Linked DNA regions of Youhaiella tibetensis. The protein of the gene in region 2 interacts with the protein of the main gene of each other region in a pairwise test. Links are inferred from orthologs where the notes say so. Each region holds a gene or a part of one and is shown on either strand. Other genes may lie near its edges. The genes, in order: FNA67_RS11890 and FNA67_RS19305.

Evidence for each region.
Region 1: the proteins of FNA67_RS19305 (region 2) and FNA67_RS11890 interact in binary tests that used the Escherichia coli proteins (3 or more experiments, as listed by UniProt). The link is inferred for Youhaiella tibetensis from one-to-one orthologs.

The regions. Positions count from the first base shown.
Region 1 is NZ_CP041690.1:2,454,318-2,465,165, forward strand. The notes cover bases 4,757-7,704. They hold FNA67_RS11890 (cysteine desulfurase family protein), read right to left. Parts: upstream 6,828-7,704; coding sequence 5,685-6,827; downstream 4,757-5,684. Other genes in these bases: sufB (Fe-S cluster assembly protein SufB), read right to left, coding at 4,757-5,660; FNA67_RS11895 (alpha/beta hydrolase), read left to right, coding at 7,077-7,704. In the rest of the region: FNA67_RS11860 (SUF system Fe-S cluster assembly protein), read right to left, coding at 1-400; FNA67_RS11865 (cysteine desulfurase), read right to left, coding at 412-1,632; Fe-S cluster assembly protein SufD, read right to left, coding at 1,629-2,837; Fe-S cluster assembly ATPase SufC, read right to left, coding at 2,843-3,595; FNA67_RS11880 (cupin domain-containing protein), read right to left, coding at 3,643-4,140; more of sufB, read right to left, coding at 4,140-4,756; more of FNA67_RS11895, read left to right, coding at 7,705-7,739; tyrS (tyrosine--tRNA ligase), read left to right, coding at 7,787-9,037; FNA67_RS11905 (DUF3971 domain-containing protein), read right to left, coding at 9,088-10,848. UniProt on the Escherichia coli protein: Master enzyme that delivers sulfur to a number of partners involved in Fe-S cluster assembly, tRNA modification or cofactor biosynthesis. Catalyzes the removal of elemental sulfur from cysteine to produce alanine.
Region 2 is NZ_CP041690.1:3,944,747-3,955,481, forward strand. The notes cover bases 3,443-6,277. They hold FNA67_RS19305 (sulfurtransferase TusA family protein), read left to right. Parts: upstream 3,443-4,660; coding sequence 4,661-4,894; downstream 4,895-6,277. Other genes in these bases: FNA67_RS19290 (iron-containing alcohol dehydrogenase), read left to right, coding at 3,443-3,443; FNA67_RS19295 (dihydrofolate reductase family protein), read right to left, coding at 3,443-4,009; FNA67_RS19300 (CAP domain-containing protein), read left to right, coding at 4,183-4,671; FNA67_RS19310 (Hsp20/alpha crystallin family protein), read left to right, coding at 5,016-5,453; FNA67_RS19315 (D-alanyl-D-alanine carboxypeptidase family protein), read right to left, coding at 5,458-6,277. Also shown: FNA67_RS19275 (ABC transporter substrate-binding protein), read left to right, coding at 1-288; FNA67_RS19280 (ABC transporter permease), read left to right, coding at 359-1,309; FNA67_RS19285 (ABC transporter permease), read left to right, coding at 1,309-2,271; more of FNA67_RS19290, read left to right, coding at 2,271-3,442; more of FNA67_RS19295, read right to left, coding at 3,437-3,442; more of FNA67_RS19315, read right to left, coding at 6,278-6,585; FNA67_RS19320 (helix-turn-helix transcriptional regulator), read right to left, coding at 6,688-7,380; FNA67_RS19325 (DJ-1/PfpI family protein), read left to right, coding at 7,455-8,039; FNA67_RS19330 (beta-glucosidase H), read right to left, coding at 8,023-10,482; FNA67_RS19335 (winged helix-turn-helix transcriptional regulator), read left to right, coding at 10,650-10,735. UniProt on the Escherichia coli protein: Sulfur carrier protein involved in sulfur trafficking in the cell. Part of a sulfur-relay system required for 2-thiolation during synthesis of 2-thiouridine of the modified wobble base 5-methylaminomethyl-2-thiouridine (mnm(5)s(2)U) in tRNA.

The DNA.
Region 1 (10,848 bases), 1.5 Mb from region 2 along the record:
ACCAGTTGAGGGCGACCTGGGCTTCCTCGCTCATGCGGTCGGGCGTCCACGGCGGATCGAAGACCATGTTGACGGTCACGTCCTGGATGCCTTCCACGGCCCGGGCCGCATTTTCGACCCAGCCGGGCATCTCGCCGGCAACCGGGCAGCCCGGAGCGGTCAACGTCATGTCGATCGTGAGGTTCCGGTTGTCATCCAGATCGACCTTATAGACGAGGCCGAGTTCATAGATGTCGACCGGGATTTCCGGGTCGTAGACGGTCTTGAGAGCGCCGATCAGGTCGCCCGTGATCCGCGCGACCTCGTCCTCGGGCAAGCCGGCGCTGGTATGCACCGTCTCGATCCGCACCGGAGCCTCGCTGGCGTTCGCCTCGACCTTGGTTTCAGCTTCTTCAGTCATCGATTATCGCCTCAAGCGAAGAAAGTACGCGCTTTTTCGATGCCCTCAACCAGCGCATCGACATCGTCCTTGCCGTTATATAGGCCGAACGAGGCCCGGCATGTAGAGGTGACGCCAAATCTGTTGAGTAGCGGCATAGCGCAATGGGTCCCTGCCCGCACGGCGATGCCGTAGCGGTCGAGGATCGTCGAAATGTCGTGGGCGTGAGCGCCGTCGATGGCGAACGAGAAGATGCCGCCCTTGCCCGGCGCGGTGCCGATGAGACGCAGCGAGTTGATTCTCTGCAAGCGCTCCTGGGCGTAAGCCGTTAGTTCTGCTTCATGTTCCGCCACGGCATCGCGACCGAGAGCATCGACGTAGTCGATGGCCGCGCCAAGGCCGATGGCCTGGACGATAGGCGGGGTGCCGGCCTCGAAACGGTGCGGCGGCTCGTTATAGGTGATGCCGTCGACGGTCACCGTATCGATCATCTCGCCACCGCCCTGATAGGGCTGCATGTCCTTGAGCAGGTCGAACTTGCCGTAGAGAATGCCGATGCCGGTGGGGCCATAGAGCTTGTGGCCGGTGGCGACGTAGAAATCGACATCGAGGTCCTGCACGTCCACCTTGAGGTGAACGGCGCCCTGGCTCCCGTCGACCAGCACCGGAATGCCGCGGGCATGGGCGATCTCGATGACGTCCTTGATCGGCGTCACCGTGCCCAGCACGTTCGACATATGCGTCACCGCAACCATCCTGGTCTTGGGGGACAACGCCTTCTCGAAGGCATCGATATCGAAGCTGCCGTCGTCGCGGACATCGACGAACTTGAGCACCGCGCCCTTGCGCTCCCGATGGAAATGCCAGGGCACGATGTTGGAATGGTGCTCCATGATGGTGACGACGATCTCGTCACCCTCGGAAATGCGCGGGCCCGCGAAGGACGACGCGACGAGATTGATCGCTTCGGTCGCGGACTTGGTGAAGATGATCTCTTCGACCTTTTTCGCGTTCAGCAGGCGCCGGGCAGCCTCGCGGCCGCCCTCATAGGCCTCGGTGGCCCGGTTCGCGAGCGTGTGCAGCCCGCGATGGACGTTGGCGTATTCGTGCCGATGGGCATAGTCCATCCGGTCCAGCACCTGCACCGGCTTCTGCGCCGATGCACCGCTATCGAGATAAACCAGCCTTTGCCCGTGGATCTTCTCCGAAAGGATCGGAAAATCCGCTCGGACCTTTGCGAGGTCGAAGCTCATTTGCCCAGCAGCCAGCTATCCACGATCGCCTTGAGCGCCTCGTTGAGAGCCTCGTCCTCGATCGGATCGAGCAGTTCCTCGAGGAAGCCGCGGACCAGCATGGTCTCGGCCTCTTCCTTGGGGATACCGCGGCTGACGAGGTAGAACAGCCAGTCCTCGTCAAGCTTGCCGCAGGTCGAGCCGTGCCCGCAGACCACGTCGTCCGCATAGATTTCGAGCTCGGGCTTGGAGAGGATCTCGGCTTCGTCCGAGAGCATCAGGCCCTGCATCATCATCTTGGAATCGGTCTTCTGGGAATCCCGCTCCACCACGATCTTGCCCTGGAACACGGCGCGCGAACGCCCGCGGGCGATCTGCTTGTAGAGTTCCTTGCTGGCCGTATTGGGCACTTCGTGGTTGACGTTGAGCGTGATGTCCCCGTGCTGCCCATCATTGACGAGATTGAGCCCGGTGAAATCGGCATAAGCCCCCTCGCCCGCGAAGCGCGAGAAGATCTGGGTACGCTCGAGCGCGGCGCCGGCATGGATCACCAGCGAGCGCAGCTTGGCGTTTTCGCCGATCTGGTACTCGACGGTGGCAAAGTGGGTCGAAGCCTTGGCCGATAGATCCACCGTGATGTGGGTCACGTTGGCGTTCGCGCCGACATCGAGATAGGTCGCGTGGTTGGCGAGATGCGCTTCCTGGCTGCCCGAATAGGTCTCGATGATGGTCGCCGAGCCGTTGTCGGCCACGAAGATGCGAGCGGAGCTGGAAGCATGCGCAGCGGCACCCTCGGTGCGGCGATCGATCTGGATGACCGGATCGACCGAGCCGTCGAGGTTGAGCACCAGGCTTTCCTTGGCGAGCGCGGTGTTGAGCCGCACGATCACGTCGTCACGGGTGGTGAGCGCCGAGCCCTCGGCCTTGCCGACGATGACGCCGGCTGGAGCCGTGCCGTGCGCCTGCACCTGGCCGTTCGCGATCATGAGCTGGAAGGCGCCGGGAACTTCGAGCGCCGGAGCGCTGGCGGAAGTCGCGGCCCCGGCCAGCGGCGGAACGCTGCGCAGCAGGGTCTTGAGGTCGGTATAGTGATAGGTCTCGACGCGGCGCGTCGGCAGGCCTGCACCGGCCAGGCGCTCGGCCTGGTCAGCGGCGCCGGCAGCGTTGAGCTGCTCGATCAGTGTGTTTTCAGCCGGCCCGAGCCGGACGGGGAAAGCTACATTCATCTGGTTCAAGCCGCCGCGTCTTCGTCGAAATCGGCATAGCCCTTGGCTTCGAGCTCGAGCGCCAGTTCCTTGCCGCCGCTCTCGACGATCTTGCCGTCCGAGAAGACGTGCACGACATCGGGAACAATGTGGTTGAGCAGGCGCTGGTAGTGCGTGATGACGAGCATGGACCGCTCGGGCGAACGCAGCGCGTTGACGCCTTCCGAAACCACCTTGAGCGCATCGATGTCGAGCCCGGAATCGGTCTCGTCGAGGATGCACATCTTGGGCTGGAGCAGCGCCATCTGCAGAATTTCGGCGCGCTTCTTCTCGCCGCCCGAGAAACCGACATTGAGCGCACGCTTGAGCATGTCGCTGTCGATATGGAGGCGGCTGCCGGCTTCCTTGACGGCCTTCATGAACTCGGGCGTCGAAAGCTCGCCTTCGTCGCGCGCCTTGCGCTGCGCGTTCATAGCAGCCTTTAGGAAGGTCATGGTGGCGACGCCCGGAATTTCGATCGGGTACTGGAACGCCAGGAAAATGCCGGCGGCAGCGCGCTCGTCGGGCTCCATCTCGAGGATGTTCTCGCCATCGAGCAGGATTTCGCCGCTCGTGACTTCGTAGTCTTCCTTGCCGGCCAGCACGTACGAAAGCGTCGACTTGCCCGAGCCATTCCGGCCCATGATGGCATGCACTTCGCCCTTGGGCAGCACCAGGTTCACGCCCTTGAGGATTTCGCGCTCTTCGATGCGAACATGCAGATCGCGGATTTCAAGCATCGGGGTGGTCATTTCGGTCTCCAATGGTAGTCGCTGCGATCGGCGCCTCAGGCGCCAGGCTCGCCGTCCCAGTAGTCAAGATTGTGTTCGCCGGCGCGCCCGATGTGGCGTAACCGCTCCGTGCCAGCACGACTGCTGACCAGGAACTTGCCGGAATCCGGATATTCACAGACTTCCGTGGCAGCGACCGTTGATACACCCAGGTATCGCAACGCGTTGCTGCCTGTATTGATGATCTGGTGGGCAGTTTCACGCCCACCGGCCGGCGCGCCGAGCACGTCGCCCGCCTTGAATGCGTAGCTTGCCGGTCCGAACCGATATGTCCCTTCACCCTCAAGGATGATGAACATTTCCTCTTCCACGTGATGATTGTGAAACGGACAAGACGACATGCCGGCCGGCACTTCGTTGTATCGAATGCCGAGGCCGCTGAGCCCGAGAAGCGACGCGAACGACGCGTCACTCCCCCTGTAGAGGCTTCCTTCTTCAAAGGCCTCCAGGGCCAGGTCGCCAATGGAGGCAATCGGGCGGGCGGGATTGCTCATCATCCCACGCTGCCTTCGAGGCTGATCGAAATGAGCTTTTGCGTCTCGACCATGAATTCCATCGGCAGGTGCTGAAGCACGTCGCGCACGAAGCCGTTGACGATCAGCGCCACCGCTTCTTCTTCCGAAAGCCCGCGCTGCAGGCAGTAGAACATCTGGTCGTCCGAGATTTTCGAGGTGGTTGCCTCGTGCTCGAAGACCGTGGAAGCGTTCTTGCTCTCGATATAGGGCACGGTATGCGCGCCGCACCGGTCACCGATCAGCAGGCTGTCGCACTGCGTGAAGTTGCGGGCGTTCTTGGCCTTGGCATGCGCCGAGACCTGGCCGCGATAGGTGTTGTCCGAGAAGCCCGCCGCGATGCCCTTGGAAATGATCCGGCTCGTGGTGTTCTTGCCCAGGTGCAGCATCTTGGTGCCGCTGTCGACCTGCTGGTAGCCGTTGGAAATGGCGATCGAGTAAAACTCGCCGCTCGAACCGTCGCCGCGCAGGATACAGCTCGGATACTTCCAGGTGATGGCCGAGCCGGTCTCCACCTGCGTCCAGGAAATCTTGGAACGGTCGCCACGGCAATCGCCGCGCTTGGTGACGAAGTTATAGATACCGCCCTTGCCGTCCTTGTCGCCCGGATACCAGTTCTGGACCGTCGAATACTTGATCTCGGCATCGGTGAGGGCAACGAGCTCGACCACGGCGGCATGGAGCTGATTTTCGTCGCGCGAGGGCGCCGTGCAGCCCTCGAGATAGCTCACATAGGAGCCTTCGTCGGCGATGATCAGCGTGCGCTCGAACTGGCCGGTCTTCTTCTCGTTGATGCGGAAATAGGTCGACAGCTCCATCGGGCAGCGAACGCCCTTGGGGATGTAGACGAACGATCCGTCCGTGAAGACCGCCGAATTGAGCGTGGCGTAATAGTTGTCGGTCACCGGCACGACCGAGCCGAGGTACTGCTTGACGAGATCGGGATATTCGCGAACCGCCTCGGAGATCGAGCAAAAGATGATGCCGTGCTTGGCCAGTTCCTCGCGGAACGTGGTGACCACGGAAACCGAGTCGAACACCGCATCGACTGCCACGTTCGAGCCGAACGGGGTCTCGGCCGCACCCTCGACGCCAGCCAGGATCGCCTGCTCCTTGAGCGGGATACCGAGCTTTTCATAGGTGCGCAGCAATTCGGGATCGACTTCCGCCAGGCTCTTGGGGCCCGTCGTGCTCTTGGGAGCGGCGTAGTAGTGGATCTCCTGGAAGTCGATCTTGGGATAGTGAACCTTGGCCCAGTTCGGCTCGGCCATGGTCAGCCAGCGCCGATAGGCATCCAGGCGCCACTCCAGCATCCATTCCGGCTCGTTCTTCTTGGCCGAGATCAGGCGAACGATGTCTTCGTTGAGCCCCTTGGGCGCCAGATCGGTCTCGATCTCGGTCTCGAAGCCGTACTTGTACTTGTCGACGTCGAGAGCCAGGACCTTCTCGACCGTATCGTGGTCGATGTTTTCCTTGAGCGTCGGAATATCGAACGCAGCCATTGTTCTTCTCCTACCTGGCGGCCGCTACGCCGCCTGTCCCTGCCGGCGCCGGTGCCGGTCCAGGACCTGTTCAAATCCCGAGAGAAACGCCGAGACGTCCTCTTCGGTGGAATTCCATCCCAGGCTGGCGCGCAGCGCGCAGTCTGAAAGTTCGGGGGCAACACCCATCGCCGCCAGCACGTGGCTCGGCCCGACCTTGCCGGACGAACAGGCAGAGCCCGAGGAGACGGAAATCCCCATCAGGTCCAGACCCATCATCGCCACGGCGTTCTTGAGGCCGGGCACCGCAAAATCGACGACGTTACCCACTCGCTGAGCTTTTTCGCCGAATACGACAAGATCACCATTCAGCTCACGCAGTCTATACATGAGTTCGAATGTCAGCTTTGCAACCAGCGCGGCATCGTAGTGTTGGGCAAAGGCTTCGGCTGCCGCGCCGAACCCGGCAACCAGGCTAGCCGATTCCGTGCCGCCGCGCCGCCCCTGCTCCTGCCCGCCGCCCGGAATGAGCCGCACGGTATCGGCATGGCTCTTGACCAGCAGCGCGCCGATTCCGACCGGACCGCCGATCTTGTGGGCGCTCAGCGCCATCATGTCGGCCGGGCGCGCGGCAAAATCGAGATCGAGCTTTCCGAGAGCCTGTACAGCATCAATGAAGAGATAATGCGGCGTCGGGCCCACCAGCGCTTCGATCTTTGCGAGCGGCTGAACGACACCGGTCTCGTTGTTGACCGCATGGACGGCCACCAGCGCGATGCCATCCTGCTGCAAGGCAACCGCGATCTCATCGGTGCGGATAACGCCATCGGCATCGAGCCCGACCACCACTACCGGCAATCCGGTCGCTTCGGCGGCCTTGCCGACAGCGGCATGCTCACCCGCACTGATGACGATCCGCTCGACCTTGAGGGCTTTGGCTCCGCCGACGATGGCCTGGGTGATGGCCTCGGTCGCGGAACCAGTAAAGACGACCTGCTTGCGCTCGGCTCCGGCTAGCCTGGCGACCTGATCCCGGCCGGTTTCGATGAGGTTGCGCAACGCCCGGCCGTGGCCGTGAACGGAGGAAGGATTGCCGACCAGATCGAGCGCAGCAAGCATCGCCGCCCGCGCCTCCGGCAGCAGCGGAGCGGAGGCATTGTGGTCGAGGTAGATCGCCGATCGCGTCATCAAAGCCACATGTGGCGCCCGTGCGCCCGCTCCTAGCCGAAACAATTCTTGAAATCGGACGCTCACTTTCTCTACAAGGAGCGCTCGCGTGCCCTATATTAAGGGCGAAACCGAGTTTCGAACAATTCTAAACTGGTTTTTTCACGCATGTTTTAGGCAGCGCCTGCGCTTTCGTCAAGCCGCGCAGCCGGACCTGTCGTGGAGAATTCCGCACAAACCGGGCCACATAAGCTCACGGGAAACGAACACATGCCAGAAGTGATTTTCAACGGTCCGGAAGGACGCATCGAGGGCCGCTACCAGCCAGGTAAGGAACCGAACGCGCCTATCGCCATCGTGCTGCATCCGCACCCCGAATTCGGGGGCACGATGAACAACCAGATCGTCTACAACCTCTTCTACATGTTCGCCCAGCGCGGCTTCTCGGTCCTGCGCTTCAACTCGCGCGGCGTCGGCCGCTCGCAGGGCGTCTTCGACCACGGCATCGGCGAACTTTCCGATGCCGCCGCCGCCCTCGACTGGCTCCAGACCCTCAACCGCGAAAGCCGCGGCTGCTGGATCGCCGGCTTCTCGTTCGGCGCCTGGATCGGCATGCAGCTGCTGATGCGCCGTCCGGAAGTGGAAGGCTTCATCTCGGTGGCGCCGCCGGAAAACCTCTACGACTTCTCGTTCCTGGCCCCCTGCCCGTCTTCGGGCCTCATCATCCATGGCGACAAGGACCGCGTGGCTCCGCCCCAGTCGGTCCAGAAGCTGGTGGACAAGCTCAAGACGCAGAAGGGCATCACCATCGAGCAGCAGATCGTGGAAGGCGCCAACCATTTCTTCGAAGGCAAGATCGACGAGCTGACCGAACGTTCGGCCGAGTATCTCGACCGCCGCCGCGCCGAGATCGCCGCCGGCAAGGGCCGCTAAGGCCCTTCCTCTCCCCCTAGACCACCAGAACCATCAGAGCCTGAACCATGGCCTTCAAGTCCGACTTCCTGAACGTCCTCGACGAGCGCGGTTTCATCCACCAGATTTCCGATCCGGAAGGTCTGGATGCGCTGGCCCTCAAGGGGCCGATCACGGGCTATGTCGGCTATGACGCCACGGCGACGAGCCTGCATATCGGCAATCTCATCACCGCCACCATGCTCTACTGGATGCAGGCGACCGGGCACCGCCCGATCGCCCTGATGGGCGGCGGCACCTCGATGGTGGGCGACCCGTCCTTCCGCGACGACCAGCGCAAGCTCCTCACGGTCGAACAGATCGAAGAGAACATCGCCGGCATCAAGAAGATCTTCGCCAAGATCATGACGTTCGGCGACGGGCCGAACGACGCCATCATGGTCAACAACGCCGACTGGCTCCTCAAGCTCAACTATGTCGAGTTCCTGCGCGACGTTGGCCGGCACTTCTCGGTCAACCGCATGCTCAGCTTCGACAGCGTCAAGCTGCGCCTCGACCGCGAGCAGTCGTTGAGCTTCCTCGAGTTCAACTACATGATCATGCAGGGCTACGACTTCACCGAGCTCAACCGCCGCTACGGCACGGTGCTGCAGATGGGCGGCTCGGACCAGTGGGGCAACATCATCAACGGCGTGGACCTGAGCCACCGCATGGGCGGCCCTCAGCTCTACGCGCTGACCACGCCGCTCCTCACCAAGTCCTCGGGCGAAAAGATGGGCAAGTCCGCCTCGGGCGCCGTCTGGCTCAACCCCGAGAACTTCTCGCCCTATGACTTCTGGCAGTACTTCCGCAACACCGAAGACGCCGATGTCGGCCGCTTCCTCAAGATCTTCACCCGCCTGCCGCTGAGCGAGATCGCCAGGCTCGAGGCACTGGGCGGCAACGAGATCAACGAAGCCAAGAAGGTGCTGGCAACGGAAACCACCGCCATCGTCCATGGCCGCGCGGCAGCCGACGAGGCCGCTGAGACGGCCCGCGCTACCTTCGAGGCGGGCGCCATCGACCTGTCGCTGCCGACCGCCGAAGTCGCGCGCGGCGAGCTCAATGCCGGACTGGGCATCCAGGCGGCGCTGGTGGCGGCAGGCCTGGCCGCCTCGAACGGGGAAGCGCGCCGCCACATCACCTCGGGCGCCGTGCGCGTCAACGACGAGCTGGTCGAGGACGAGCGCGCCACCCTGGGCGAGAACAAGGTCCTGCCCGAAGGCGTCATCAAGCTCTCGGTCGGCAAGAAGCGCCACGCGCTGATCAGACCGGTCTGATCCCGATCACATGAATTGAGGAAGGCCCGGTCCAGCGACCGGGCCTTTTTCTATTCCCGCGGCAGTTCCTTGGCGCGGAATTCGAAGAGCGAGCGGAAGGCGCCGACGGCAAGCAGCGAGGCCGGATTGATCTTGAAGTCCGGGTTCTCCAGAGCGCCGCGAATGGCGAAGGTGACCCCGAACATGCCCGCCCCGTCCGGGCCCGCCAGGAGCGGGCCGAAGAGCGGCACCTTGGCAAAGGCGCTGTTGAGCCCGAAGAGCGGCACGTAGGTGCCGGCCAGATCGTACTGGCGCTTGTCGGTATAGATGAAGCCCTTGAGCGTGCCGCCGACCGCATCGCCCGCCAGCATGGCGTCGGTCACCTCGATGCGATCCGAACGGCGGATGAAATTGAGTTCGGCGCTGCGGAAAGCCAGCTTGTTTTGCTTGGCGATCAACTGGCGCGAACCCTGGTGGTTGCCCAGGACCTCGGCCACCTTGTCCTCGTCGATCAGCGAGAAGTTGCGCAACCGCACCTGGCCGTTACCGACCTTTTCCTTGCTGTTGGTCGCCAGCACCAGGCTGCCTTCGCCGCCCTCGACGCGCGGGTAGACACCGATGAGGCGCAGCAGCGTGCCGAAGTCGTTGAACGCCACCGAGATCGAGTTGCCGTCCGGCGTCGGATTGGTGGTGACCGAAATGGCGTTGTCGTCGCCCAGCTGCGCCTGCATGCTCACCCGCTGCAGGTCGCTGCCGCGCAGCTTGAGGCTGAGCTCGAGGTTATAGGCGGTGGTGAGATAGAAGCCCACGGCCCGCTTGAGGCTCACGTCGAGCGCAATGGTCTGGTTGAAGCTGGTTGAGGCCACACTGCCCAGCGAACCCTCGCCCAGGCCGAAGAAGCGCTGCAGCATGGGCTTGAGATCGAGCTGATCGCCTTTGATCGAGACCGAGTAGCCGCCATCGATGGGCGCGAGCGCCACCTGGGCGCTATCGCCCGGACTGAGGGCAAAGGTATCGAACTTGGCCGAAGAGAGCTGCTTCTTTTCGCCATCGAACACCAGGTTGCCCATGAGGTTGACGTCGCCGAAGACCAGGGACACGTCGTTGAGCTCGGTCAGCTTGCCATCCTGGCGCACCGTAGCCTTGAGCACGCCCTTGACGCCCTTGGCCTTGCGGATGCCGAGATCGGCGATATCGAGCGCGGCGTTTTCGAGATCGACGCCCATGGCGATCGAGCCATCGCTCAGCGGCGAGGCCACGAAGCGCACCTGCCCGGAAAGGAACTGGGAGGCATCAAAGCCCATACTGGCCAGTTCCTTGACATCGAGGGTCGAGCCCAGCTGGAAGACCGGGTCGCTGGTGGGCGTGCCCTCGACCGAAAGATCGGCCGTCATGCCGTCGATATCGGCCGACCCGGTGACGTGATAGCCCGCCTGCGTGGCGCTGAAGGCCAGTTGCCCGTTCTTGATGGACCGGTCCTGGATCGGCTCGGTGCTCACGAAATTGCGGACCGCGCCGTTGAGCACGTAGTCGATCTGGTTGATGGCGTTCGTTTCCCCCACCTGCACGGTGGCCACCACATCGATGGAGACGTGGCCGCCCAGGGCATCGAGCTTGATCGGCAGGTTGGCGCCCGCCACAGCCTCCGGCTGCTGGTCCTTGGCCAGCGCCAGGAGCGCCTTGATCTCGCCCTGCACGTCGCCCGATATTTCGAGCGTGCGGACCTTTGGCACGCTGCTGTCGATGACGAGAGCGGCATTGGAAACGGTGATGTCGCCGCCCGCCGTTGGGATCTTGCCGCCGTCGGCGGAGATGGTGACGTCATTGTCGCG
Region 2 (10,735 bases):
TTCCTGGCCGGTGGCATCCGCACCGGCGGCGGCATCGCGGCCGGCAAGATGAACGGCTATTCCAACCCCGAAGTGGACAGGCTGCTCGACGAAGCCACGGCCCTGCCCGTCGCCGACCCGGAACGCGACGGCAAGGCCCGCCAGGCCCAGAAGCTCTTCCGCGACGATTACGGCTATATCCCCTGGTACTACGAGACCATGTCGCGCTGGGCCCTGCCCAACGTCACCAACATGGACAAGAACCTGGATTGGCAGGTCGTCCATCCCTGGGACGTGACCATCGGTTAACGCCATGCCGGCCGCGGGAGCCTCCCGCCCGCGGCCGGTCCCCTCACTGACGTGAAGGAGGAGGCCGACAATGTTCGTCTACATCATGCGGCGCCTGCTGCTCTGGATTCCCGCCGTGATCCTCGTGCTGCTCGGCGTTTACGCCCTGGCCTTCTACGGCGCCGGCGATCCGATCAAGCTCATCTTCCTGCGACAGCCCGGCGACGTGGCGTTCGACCCCAACCGCATCGAGGCCATCCGGGAATCGGCCGGGCTCAACCGCCCGTTCATCGAGCAGTTCCTGAGCTATGTCTGGAATGTGCTCCACGGCAATTTCGGCAATTCGCTGGTCTCGGGCCGTTCGGTCTGGCGCTCGATCTCGGCCGCCGCCCCGGTCTCCATGCAGATCGGCCTCCTCGCCATCGTCATCACCGCAATCGTCGCCATCCCGCTCGGCGTGCTGGCTGCCCTGCGGCAGAACACGGCCGTCGACTACGCCATCCTCGGCGGCGCCCTCTTCCTCTGGGCCATCCCGGCCTATGTCGCCGGCCCCCTGCTCATGGTCCTGCTGCTCGTGGTCTTTCCGCAGGCCGACATTTCCTACGGCTGGGGCGGCCTCCTCGACGCGCGCATCATCCTGCCGCTCGTCGTCATCTCCTTCCAGCCCATCGCCCTCATCGTGCGCCAGACCCGCGCGGCGGTGATCGAGGTGCTCAGCGAGGATTTCGTGCGCACCGCCCGCGCCAAGGGCCTGCCGGCCCACAAGATCGTCTTCCGCCATATCCTGCGGCCCGTGCTGACCCCGGTCGTCACGCAACTGGGCCTGATCATGATCACGCTCATCAACGGCGCCGTCTTCGTCGAGCTGGTCTTCGGCCTGCCCGGGCTTGGCCGGCTCACCATCCAGTCCCTGCTCAATTCGGACTATCCCATCATCCTGGCCGTCACCCTCATCGCCTCGGTGCTGGTGATGGTCTCCAACCTGCTCGTCGATCTCGCCTATCCGCTGCTCGATCCGCGCGCCGCCGCGAGGAGGTCGTGATGACCGCTGAACCCGCCAGCCAGGCCATCGCCGCCGCCGACGAACAGCAGACGAGCCTGTGGGGCGACGCCTGGGCGCGCCTGCGCGCCAACCGGATCGCCATGGCGGGACTGGTGGTGATCGCCGTCTTCCTCTTCATGGCCATCCTGGGTCCATATCTGACGCCCTACGACTTCCTCAGCCAGAGCCTGGAAGCGCGCAACCAGGGACCCTCATTCGCCCACTGGCTGGGCACGGACGAGCTGGGCCGCGACGTCTTCAGCCGCATCATCTACGGGGCCCGCACCGCCCTCATCGTGGCGCTGGTGGTGACCGCTATCTCGGTGGCCATCGGGGCGCTGCTCGGCGCCGTCTCGGGCTATTTCGGCGGCTGGATCGACGGCTCGATCATGTGGGTGACGGACCTTTTCATGTCGGTTCCCAACCTGCTGCTGGTGATCGTGGTCAACACCTCGCTCAAGCCGCCCCTGGCCCGCTGGCTCGACGCGCTCTACGCCAGCACGCAGAACCCCTTCTTCCGCTCGACCTCGATCATCGACTTCACCCTGGTCTTTGGCTCGATCGCGCTGGTCACCTGGCCGCCCTATGCGCGCCTCGTGCGCGCCCAGGTCATGTCGATCCGCCAGCGCCCTTACGTGCTTGCCGGCCGCGCCCTCGGCCTGCCGACGGGCCGCATCCTGACCCGCTACATCATCCCCAATTCCATCGGCCCGCTGATCGTGGCCGTGAGCGCGGGGCTGGGCACCGCCATGACCATGGAGAGCGCCTTCTCGTTCCTGGGCATCGGCGTGCAGCCGCCCACCCCGAGCTGGGGCCTGATGATCTCGGACGGGCTGCGCACCTGGCAGCAATACCCCCATCTTCTCGCCGCGCCCGCCGCAACGCTCGCCCTCATCACGGTAGCCTTCAGCTTCGTGGGCGACGGCCTCAACGACGCGCTCAATCCCAAGGGAGCCAAATAATGTCCGCCGGCCTCATTTCCGCGACCAGCGATGGCGCCCCCGCTCCCCTGCCCGTCGAAGGCTGGTCGCGGCCGCTGACCGTGCTGCGTCCGCACCGCATCGAATTCGGCCCCGGCAAGGCGGCCTTTGCCGGCGAATGGGCGGCGGGCCACGGCGTCACGCGCACGCTGGTCATCTGCGACGCCTTCAACGCGGCGCGGGTGGGCCTGCTCGGCATCGAGGGCGAGGTCGTCGTCTTCAGCGAGGTCAAGCCCGAGCCCGACCTGCCCAATCTCGAAAAGCTCCTCGCAGTCGCCCGCGCCGCCGACGCCCAGATGATCGTCGGGTTCGGTGGCGGCAGCGCCATGGACATCGCCAAGCTCGCCGCCGTCATGGTCGACGACACCCGCTCCTTCCATGAGCTGGTCGGGGCCCACAAAGCCGGTCCGCGCCGTACGCGCCTGATCCAGATACCGACCACGGCCGGCACCGGCAGCGAGGCGGGAACGCGCGCGCTCGTCACCGACCCCGCCTCGGTCAGCAAGCTCGCCGTCGAATCCAACCACATGCTGGCCGACCTCGCCATCATCGACCCGGCCCTTACCATGACGGTGCCGCCCGCCGTCACCGCCGCCACCGGCATCGACGCCCTGGCCCATTGCGTGGAATCCTTCACCTCCAAGCGCGCCCACCCGATCATCGACATGTACGCGCGCGAAGGCATCGCGCTCGTGGGCAAGTACCTGGGACGCGCCGTTGCCGATGGCGGGGACGTCGAGGCCCGTTCGGGCCTGGCCCTGGCCTCGCTCTATGGCGGGTTCTGCCTGGGGCCGGTCAACACCACCGCCGGGCACGCGGTGTCCTACCCGCTCGGCACCCGCCAGAAGATCGCCCACGGGCTGGCCAATGCCGTGATCTTCCCCCACACGCTGGCCTTCAACGCCCCGCAGGCCCGGCAGAAGACCGCCGAGGTCGCCGAGCTCCTCGGGCTCGATCCGACGCGGCTCCTCGAGAGCGCCCGCGACTTCTGCGCCGGCCTGGGCGTCGAGATGCGCCTCTCCAAGCTGGGCGTGCCGGAGGGCGACCTCGCCATCATGGCCGAGGAAGCCGCCCAGATCCGGCGCCTCCTCGACTTCAACCCGCGCCCGGTGGATAAGGACGACATCCTCGCCATGTACCGCGCCGCCTATTGAGCGGCCCGGGACCGAACGGCAAAGCGCATGAAGGTCACCCCGTTCTCGAACGGCCGAACCTCCAGGCGCTCGAGGCGCGCGAGGGCTGACATTTCGGGGAACATCGGCGTGCCGCCCCCGACGAGGACGGGGATGAAGTAGATCGAGATCTCATCGATCAGCCCCTGCCGCAGGAGGCTCGCGGCCAGCGTCGGACCCGCCACCCCGATGTCGCCTGGCGCCCCCTTGAGCGCGGCGATGTCCTCGGCGGAGAGGGCATGCACGAGGCGCGTGCGGCTGGTGCCGACCTGGCGCAGCGAGCGCGACACCACGATCTTGTCGGTGCCGCGCCAGACGAGGGAGAAATCGCGTTCGGCCTGGCTCAGGCTGGCATCCTCCCAGAGCGTATCCCACACCGCCATGGTCTCGAACATGCGCCGCCCATAGATGGCGATGGCCTCGCCGGCCTGCTCGCGCTCGGCGAACCGGTGCACTTCCTCGCTGATCTGCCCCCATTCGAACCTGCCATTGACGTCGCTGATATAGCCGTCGAGCGAGGCCATCATGCCGAATTTCAGCTTGCCCATGCCTGCCGCCTCCCCTGCTGCGGGTGCCATGGCTCATATATTTGCCCAAGTTTTCCACCAAGTGCACGGGGCCCGCGCCCGGCTACACTCTTGGTTTACCTCGATCTGGCTAGCTCGGGCGTTCGATGCGCCTTCATGACGAACCGCCCCAACAGCCGAGGATGACCCCGACTATGACCCTTTCAACCCGCGTACGGCCGCTTGGCCCCGTGCTCGCAGCGACCCTGGTGGCCGCCCTACTGGGCGCGTGTTCGTTCGGTGGCGGCGGTGGCGGCGGCAGCATTGCGCCAGGCCTGGTGGCCCGCATGGATACGCCCGGCGCCACGCTCGACAAGACCGCCTCCCTGGGCATCGTCAACCAGTACCGCGCCACCGCCGGCGCCGGTCCGCTCCGGCTCGACCCGGGCCTGGATGCCACCGCCCAGGCGCTCGCCAACGAATATGCCCGCACCGGCACCGCTCCCAAGACCCCGAGCGGGGCCCGCACCATTCGCGTCAGCGCCGGCTACGCCAATTTCGCCGAAACCTTCTCGGGCTGGCGCAACAGCCCCGACGATGCCCGCGTACTTGCCGACCCCACGCTCGGCCGCGCCGGCCTGGGCGTCGCCTACGACCCCAATTCGGGTTACGGCGTCTACTGGGTGCTCGTCCTTGCCGACTGAGGCCATCGAGACGCTCGACGCCAGGGGGCTCAGATGCCCCCTGCCCGTCCTCAAGGCCGAAAAGCGCCTGGCAGAAATGGCGCCGGGCGCCGTTCTCGCGGTACTGGCGACCGACCCCGTGGCCAAGGTCGACATCCCCCTCTATTGCCTCCAGCAGGGCCACCAATGCGTCCAGTCCATGGAAGGGGACGCATTGCGCTTTCTCATCACCAAGAGCGCGTGATTTTTCGCTGCGGCGGCGGAAACCGGCGCGGCGACTTTTCCGTTTAGGAGCCGGGGGCGTTGCGACGGTCCCGCTCTCGTCGGCCCCGCAAGCGCCCTTCCTTCGAGAAAGGAGCACTTGGATGCAACAGAGAAGCAACCTTCACCGCGAAATCGACCGGCTCTTCAACGATTTTTCGCGCGGTTTCGGCGCGCCCGCCCCGCTCGCCGGGCCGGGCGAACAGTTCGGCCTCATGCCCGACATGGACGTGCACGAAGCGGACGGCCGGATCATGCTGACCATGGAACTGCCGGGCGTGGCCGAAAAGGACGTCGACATCACCTTCAACGACAACCTGCTCACCATTTCGGGCGAGAAGCGCTCCGAGACCGAAAACCGGAACGGGAACGCCTATCGCAGCGAGCGCTCGTTCGGCTCTTTCTCACGCTCCATGAGCCTGCCCTTCCGAATCGAGCCGGACAAGGTCGAAGCGCGTTTCGAGAACGGACTGCTCAAGGTCACGGTGCCGCGTCCGGCCGATGCCGGTCCCCAGACCAAGCGCATCGAGATCAGGCACTGACCCGCTAGGGCCGCGGCCGCGGACGGGGCACGATGGCCCCCAGGTTTGCCGCGGGCTGGGCGGCGATATCGGCAACCGGGGAGAGTCCCTGGACACCCGCATAGCCCGGACGCGGGCGCGGCAGCGGCACATCGCGGAGCTGGCCGAGATCGGTGGCCGAATAGATCCGCCCCTCGATCTCGTCGGTGAGGTAGCTCGGCTTGCCCTTGAGCCCGAGCGGATAGGCCGCCTCGCGTTCGGCGACATAGGCCTTGGCCTGCTTGCCGCAGAGCAGCGAGCGCATGTCGGCCGGCGCGCCGGCGACATTGGCCACCTGCAGGATCGACTTGCCGGTGCCCGGCAGCGCGCCGGAAAAACCGCGCAGGAAAAGTTCGGCCGTCATCTCGCCGCGCTCGCGCGCCGACGATCCGCCCAGGACCACGGCCATGAGCGAGCGCCCGTTGCGCTCGGCAGTGGCCACGATGTTGAGCCCGGAAGCGCAGACGAACCCGGTCTTCATGCCGGTGGTGCCGGCGAAATGGGTGAGCAGGTCGTTGTTGGTTTCAAGGTTCGCCTTGCCGAGCTTGACCGCTTCGGTGGCGAAGATGGGCAGGTATTGCGGGTAGAGCTGGCGAATATAGAGCGCGAGCACGGCCAGATCGCGCGCCGAGGTCACCTGCGCCTCCTGGTGGAGGCCGTTGGCATTGACATAGTGGGTATTGGTCAGCCCCAGTTTGATGGCGGTGGCGTTCATTTCGTCCACGAACGTCTTCTCGCTGCCCCCCACCGTCTCGGCGATGGCGACGGCCACGTCATTGGCGGACTTGACCAGCATCACGTAGAGCGCGTCCTGCATGGAGAGCGCCGAGCCGACCTTGAGGCCGGACTTGCTCGGCGCCTGGTTCCAGGCGTGCTGGGAAATGGTCACCGGCGTATCGAGCGCGACGCGTCCCTCGGCAATTGCCTGGAAGGCGACGAAGGCGGTCATCAGCTTGGTGAGCGATGCAGGGTGCCAGGGAGCGCCGGCATCCTCCTCATAGAGCACCGCCCCGGTATCGGTATCGAGGAGGAGCATCGGATTGGCCCAGGCCGGCGACGCCAGGGCCAGGACAGCGAGAGCAAAAGCCAGAACAAGGCGGCGAAGGAGGAGCACGCGATTCCCGAGCGGTAATGGAAAACCCGGGCGCACTCTTATCAGCCGGGCCGCCCCCGCTCAACCTTGGGCGCCCCGATCTGGCGCGGTTGTGAACGCCTCTCAGGTGAGATCGGGCAGGGACGAATTGCGCTTCCAGCGGTGGAAAAGCGTGCGGCGCGGCTCGGGCAGGCGCGCCTCGAGCACCTCGATCCCGGTCATCCGATCAATGCGGAAGTTGCGGTAATCATTGCGCAAAGTGCACCAGGCGAGGAGGATCTGGCGCCCTTCGTAATAGCCCAGCGCCAGCGGATAGATGACCCGCTGCGTGCGCTCACCTTCCGGGGCCGCATAGGCGATCTCCACCTGGCACTCCTCGCGGATGGCGCGGCGCAGGTCGGCGAGTCGCGTATCGCCTGGCGCCTTCTGGTGCGGCATGGCGAAAAGCCCGATCGATTCCATCTCACCGCGCCGCTCCCCCGGCAGCACCGCGGCGATCTTGGACGTGGCGTCGCGAGCCGCCACCGACATCTCTGCATCCGGGCCGTAGACGATCAGGCGCAGCCCGAGCACCAGCGCCTCGATCTCGGCCTCGTTGAACATCAGGGGCGGCAGCCAGTAATCGGCCTTGAGCTGGAAGCCCAGCCCCGCCTCGCCATCGATGGCCGCGCCCATGCCCTTGAGCGTCTCGATATCGCGATAGAGCGAGCGCAGGGACACGCCCATCTCGTCGGCCAGCACCTGACCGCTCACCGGCCGGCGGCGACGGCGCAGGGACTGCATCAGGGCAAGAAGGCGTTCACTGCGCTTGGCCATGCAAGTTCCGCTGCTGACAAAATCTGGTCGCGCCCCGCCCTAGCCTCTCCCCGACACAACAAAGGAGCGAACACATGACCATCATCGCCACTCTCCTCACCGAAGGTTTCGCCGATTGGGAGACGGCCATGCTCAACGCGGCGGCCAGAGGCTTTTACGGGGTGGAAACACGCTTTGCCAGCCCGGGCGGGCACGCCGTCACCTCCATGGGCGGGCTCAAGGTGCAACCCGAGATGACCTTCGAAACGCTGGACCTGGAAGCGATCGACGCGCTGGTGATCTCGGGCGGCTTGATCTGGAAGACCCCCGACGCCCCCGATATCGGCCAGGCGGTCCGCCAGGCCCACGCCCGGGGCAAGGTGGTCGCCGCCATCTGCGACGGCACGCTGGCACTGGCACGGACGGGACTGCTCGACACGGTGGCCCATACCAGCAACGGCGCGGGCTATCTCGATGAAAGCGGCTATGGCGGCGCCGCGCTCTATCGCGACGTGCCCGGCGCCGTGCGCGACCAGCGGGTCGTGACGGCCCCCGCCACCGCGCCGGCCACCTTCATGGCGGCGGTGCTCGCCGAGCTGGGCCGGGCCGACGACCAGCTTGCCTATTATGTCGGCCTCTATGGCGCCGAACACGGGGCCGGCGTCAAACCGGCAGCATGAGCGTCGTCGCGCGGCCGACCGACGCGGAGAACGCGATGTCGGCCGCCGACCGGCCAAGGTGAAGGGTAAAGGTGCCCGCCTCGACCAGCCAGTGGCGGGCCTCCGGGCGATAGAAGGCGAAATCGCGATCCTTGAGGTCGAACACGATGCGCCGGGTCTCGCCGGGCTCGAGCGCCACCTTGGCGAAGGCCTTGAGCTCCTTGGCGGGACGCTCGAGCGAGGCCTCGTCGTCTCCCACATAGAGCTGGACGACGTCACTGCCGGCGCGCTCGCCGGTATTGGTGAGCCAGACGCTCACCCGCACGCTGGCATCGGCCTCGAAGCCGGAGGCATCCACCTCCGGTTCGGAGAGCGCGAAACGCGAATAGGAAAGGCCGAAGCCGAACGGAAAGAGCGGTGCGATGCCGGTCTTCTCATAGTGCCGGTAGCCGACGAACAACCCTTCTTCGTAGCGCACCTTGCCATTGAGGCCCGGATAGACCTCGGGGTCCTGGCTGCGGGTCGGGTTGTCGCCCCATTGCACCGGAAAGCTCTGCGGCAGCCGCCCGCCCGGTTCCGCCGTGCCCAGCAAAACGTCGGCAATGGCGTTGCCGGCCTCCTGGCCGGGATACCAGGCCTCGATGACGCCGGCGACCTTGTCGAGCCATGGCATCTCGACCGGCCCGCCGGTCTGGAGCACCACCACGGTCCGCGGATTGGCCGCGGCGACGGCGGCGACGAGTTCGTTCTGGCGGCCGGGCAAATCGATCGAGGCGAGGTCGCTGCCCTCGGTATCCCATTCCCCGTTGCGGCCCACAAAGACGAGAGCGGTCTCAGCATCGAGCGCGGCGGCGACCGCCTCGGAAATCGCCTCGTCCCCGAGCGGCAGGCCAATGCCGGCGCGCAGGCCCGCGACGGCCAGGGTACGCGCCGGACGCGTGGCGAACTCGATAACCACCTTGTGGCTGCGCCCCGCCTCGAGCATCGCCTCCCCGATCACCTCGTCATTGCCCTCCTCAAAGAAGGTGCGGCCGGGCGTCCAGCCGGCCCAGGAATCGGCCACGAGCCTGCCGTCGATATAGAGGCGAGCGAGGCCGGCACTGAAGAGGCCCACACGATGGAGTCCGGTTTCCTCGGGCCGATAGGTGCCGGTGAGGCGGGCCGAGAAATTGAGCGGATCGACCTTGCCGTCGGCAATCCGTCCGATCCAGAAGGCCTCGGCATTGGTCTGGGTGCCGTGATGCACCGGTTCGCCCGCCAGCTCGGTATTGGCAAAGAAGGCCACCGAGAACGTGCCTTCGATCAGCGGCTCGAACCGGTGGTTTGTGGCGCCCGGAGCATAGACCAGGCGTTCGCGCCCCAGCGCATCGACCAGCCCCTGCCAGGGCGAGACGCGATAATGGGCGTTGAGCTGGGCGCTGCCGCCACCCATGATCTGGGCGGTCCGCGCATTGGGGCCGATGACGGCGATACGGCCGGGCATGGGCTCGAGCGGCAGCACGCCGCCCTCGTTCCGCAGCAGCACCATGCCTTCGGCGGCGGCGCGGCGGATGAGGGCGCGGTGCTCGGCCCGGTCGTCCGCGTGTTCCTCGAACGGACGCCGGTCATCGATGGCGCCGGTGCGCTCGAGCAGGTGGAGCACGTTGCGCGCCCGCTCGCGCACCGTCTGGGCGCTGACCGCCCCGTCGCGCACCGCCGCCACGAGCTTGTCGCCGCGATCGCGCGTCGGCCCGGGCATTTCGATATCGAGCCCGGCATTGACGGTCGGGGCGGTCGAATGGGAGCCGAACCAATCCGACATCACCACCCCGTCATAGCCCCATTCGTTGCGCAGCACCGTGGTGAGCAGCCAGGGATTTTCCGAGGCATAGACGCCATTGAGCTTGTTATAGGCGCTCATCACGCCCCAGGTTCGGGCGACCTTGACCGCCGCCTCGAAGGGCACGAGGTAGAGTTCGCGCAGGGTGCGCTCATCGATCTGGGAACTGATCGTGGTGCGCTCGATCTCCGATTCATTGCCGGCGTAGTGCTTGATGGTGGCGCCGATCCCCTGCCCCTGCAGGCCCTCGATATAGGCCACCGCCAGCCGGGCCGTGAGGATCGGATCCTCCGAATAGCACTCGAAATTGCGCCCGTTGGTCACCGAGCGGTGGATGTTGACGGTCGGGGCCAACAGCACGTGGGCGGACTTGGACTTGACCTCCTCGGCCAGCGCCGCCCCGACTTCCTCGAGCAGGTCGACGTTCCAGGTGGCGCCCAGCGCGATGCCGACCGGGAAGCTCGCCGACTTGACCCCGCCGATGAGCGAGCCGCCCCCGCGCGCGCCGTTGGGACCGTCGGTCACCCGCAGCTTACCGATGCCGAGGCGATCGATGGCAGGCAGCGACCAGAAATCCTCGCCCGAGAGCAGGCTCACCTGCTCTTCGAGCGTCATCCGGTCCAACAGGTCATCGATGCGCGCCATGGAGTGCCTCCCTCTGTGGCGCGATGCTAGCCGCCCGCCCGCCGCCCCGGCAAGCGGGACCAGGCCCGATTTCAGCCTGGATACCTGACGCAAATTTGAACGCTAGGCACAACAAGTAACCAAGGCTATGCTGAAGGCTTCTTTCTACGTGCAAGAAGGCACAGCCCATGTCACCGACCGCCACCGTTCTCAAGGACACGACCCAGCACTCCAACTGCCTGGCCATGTCCGATGTCCTCAACCGGATCGGGGA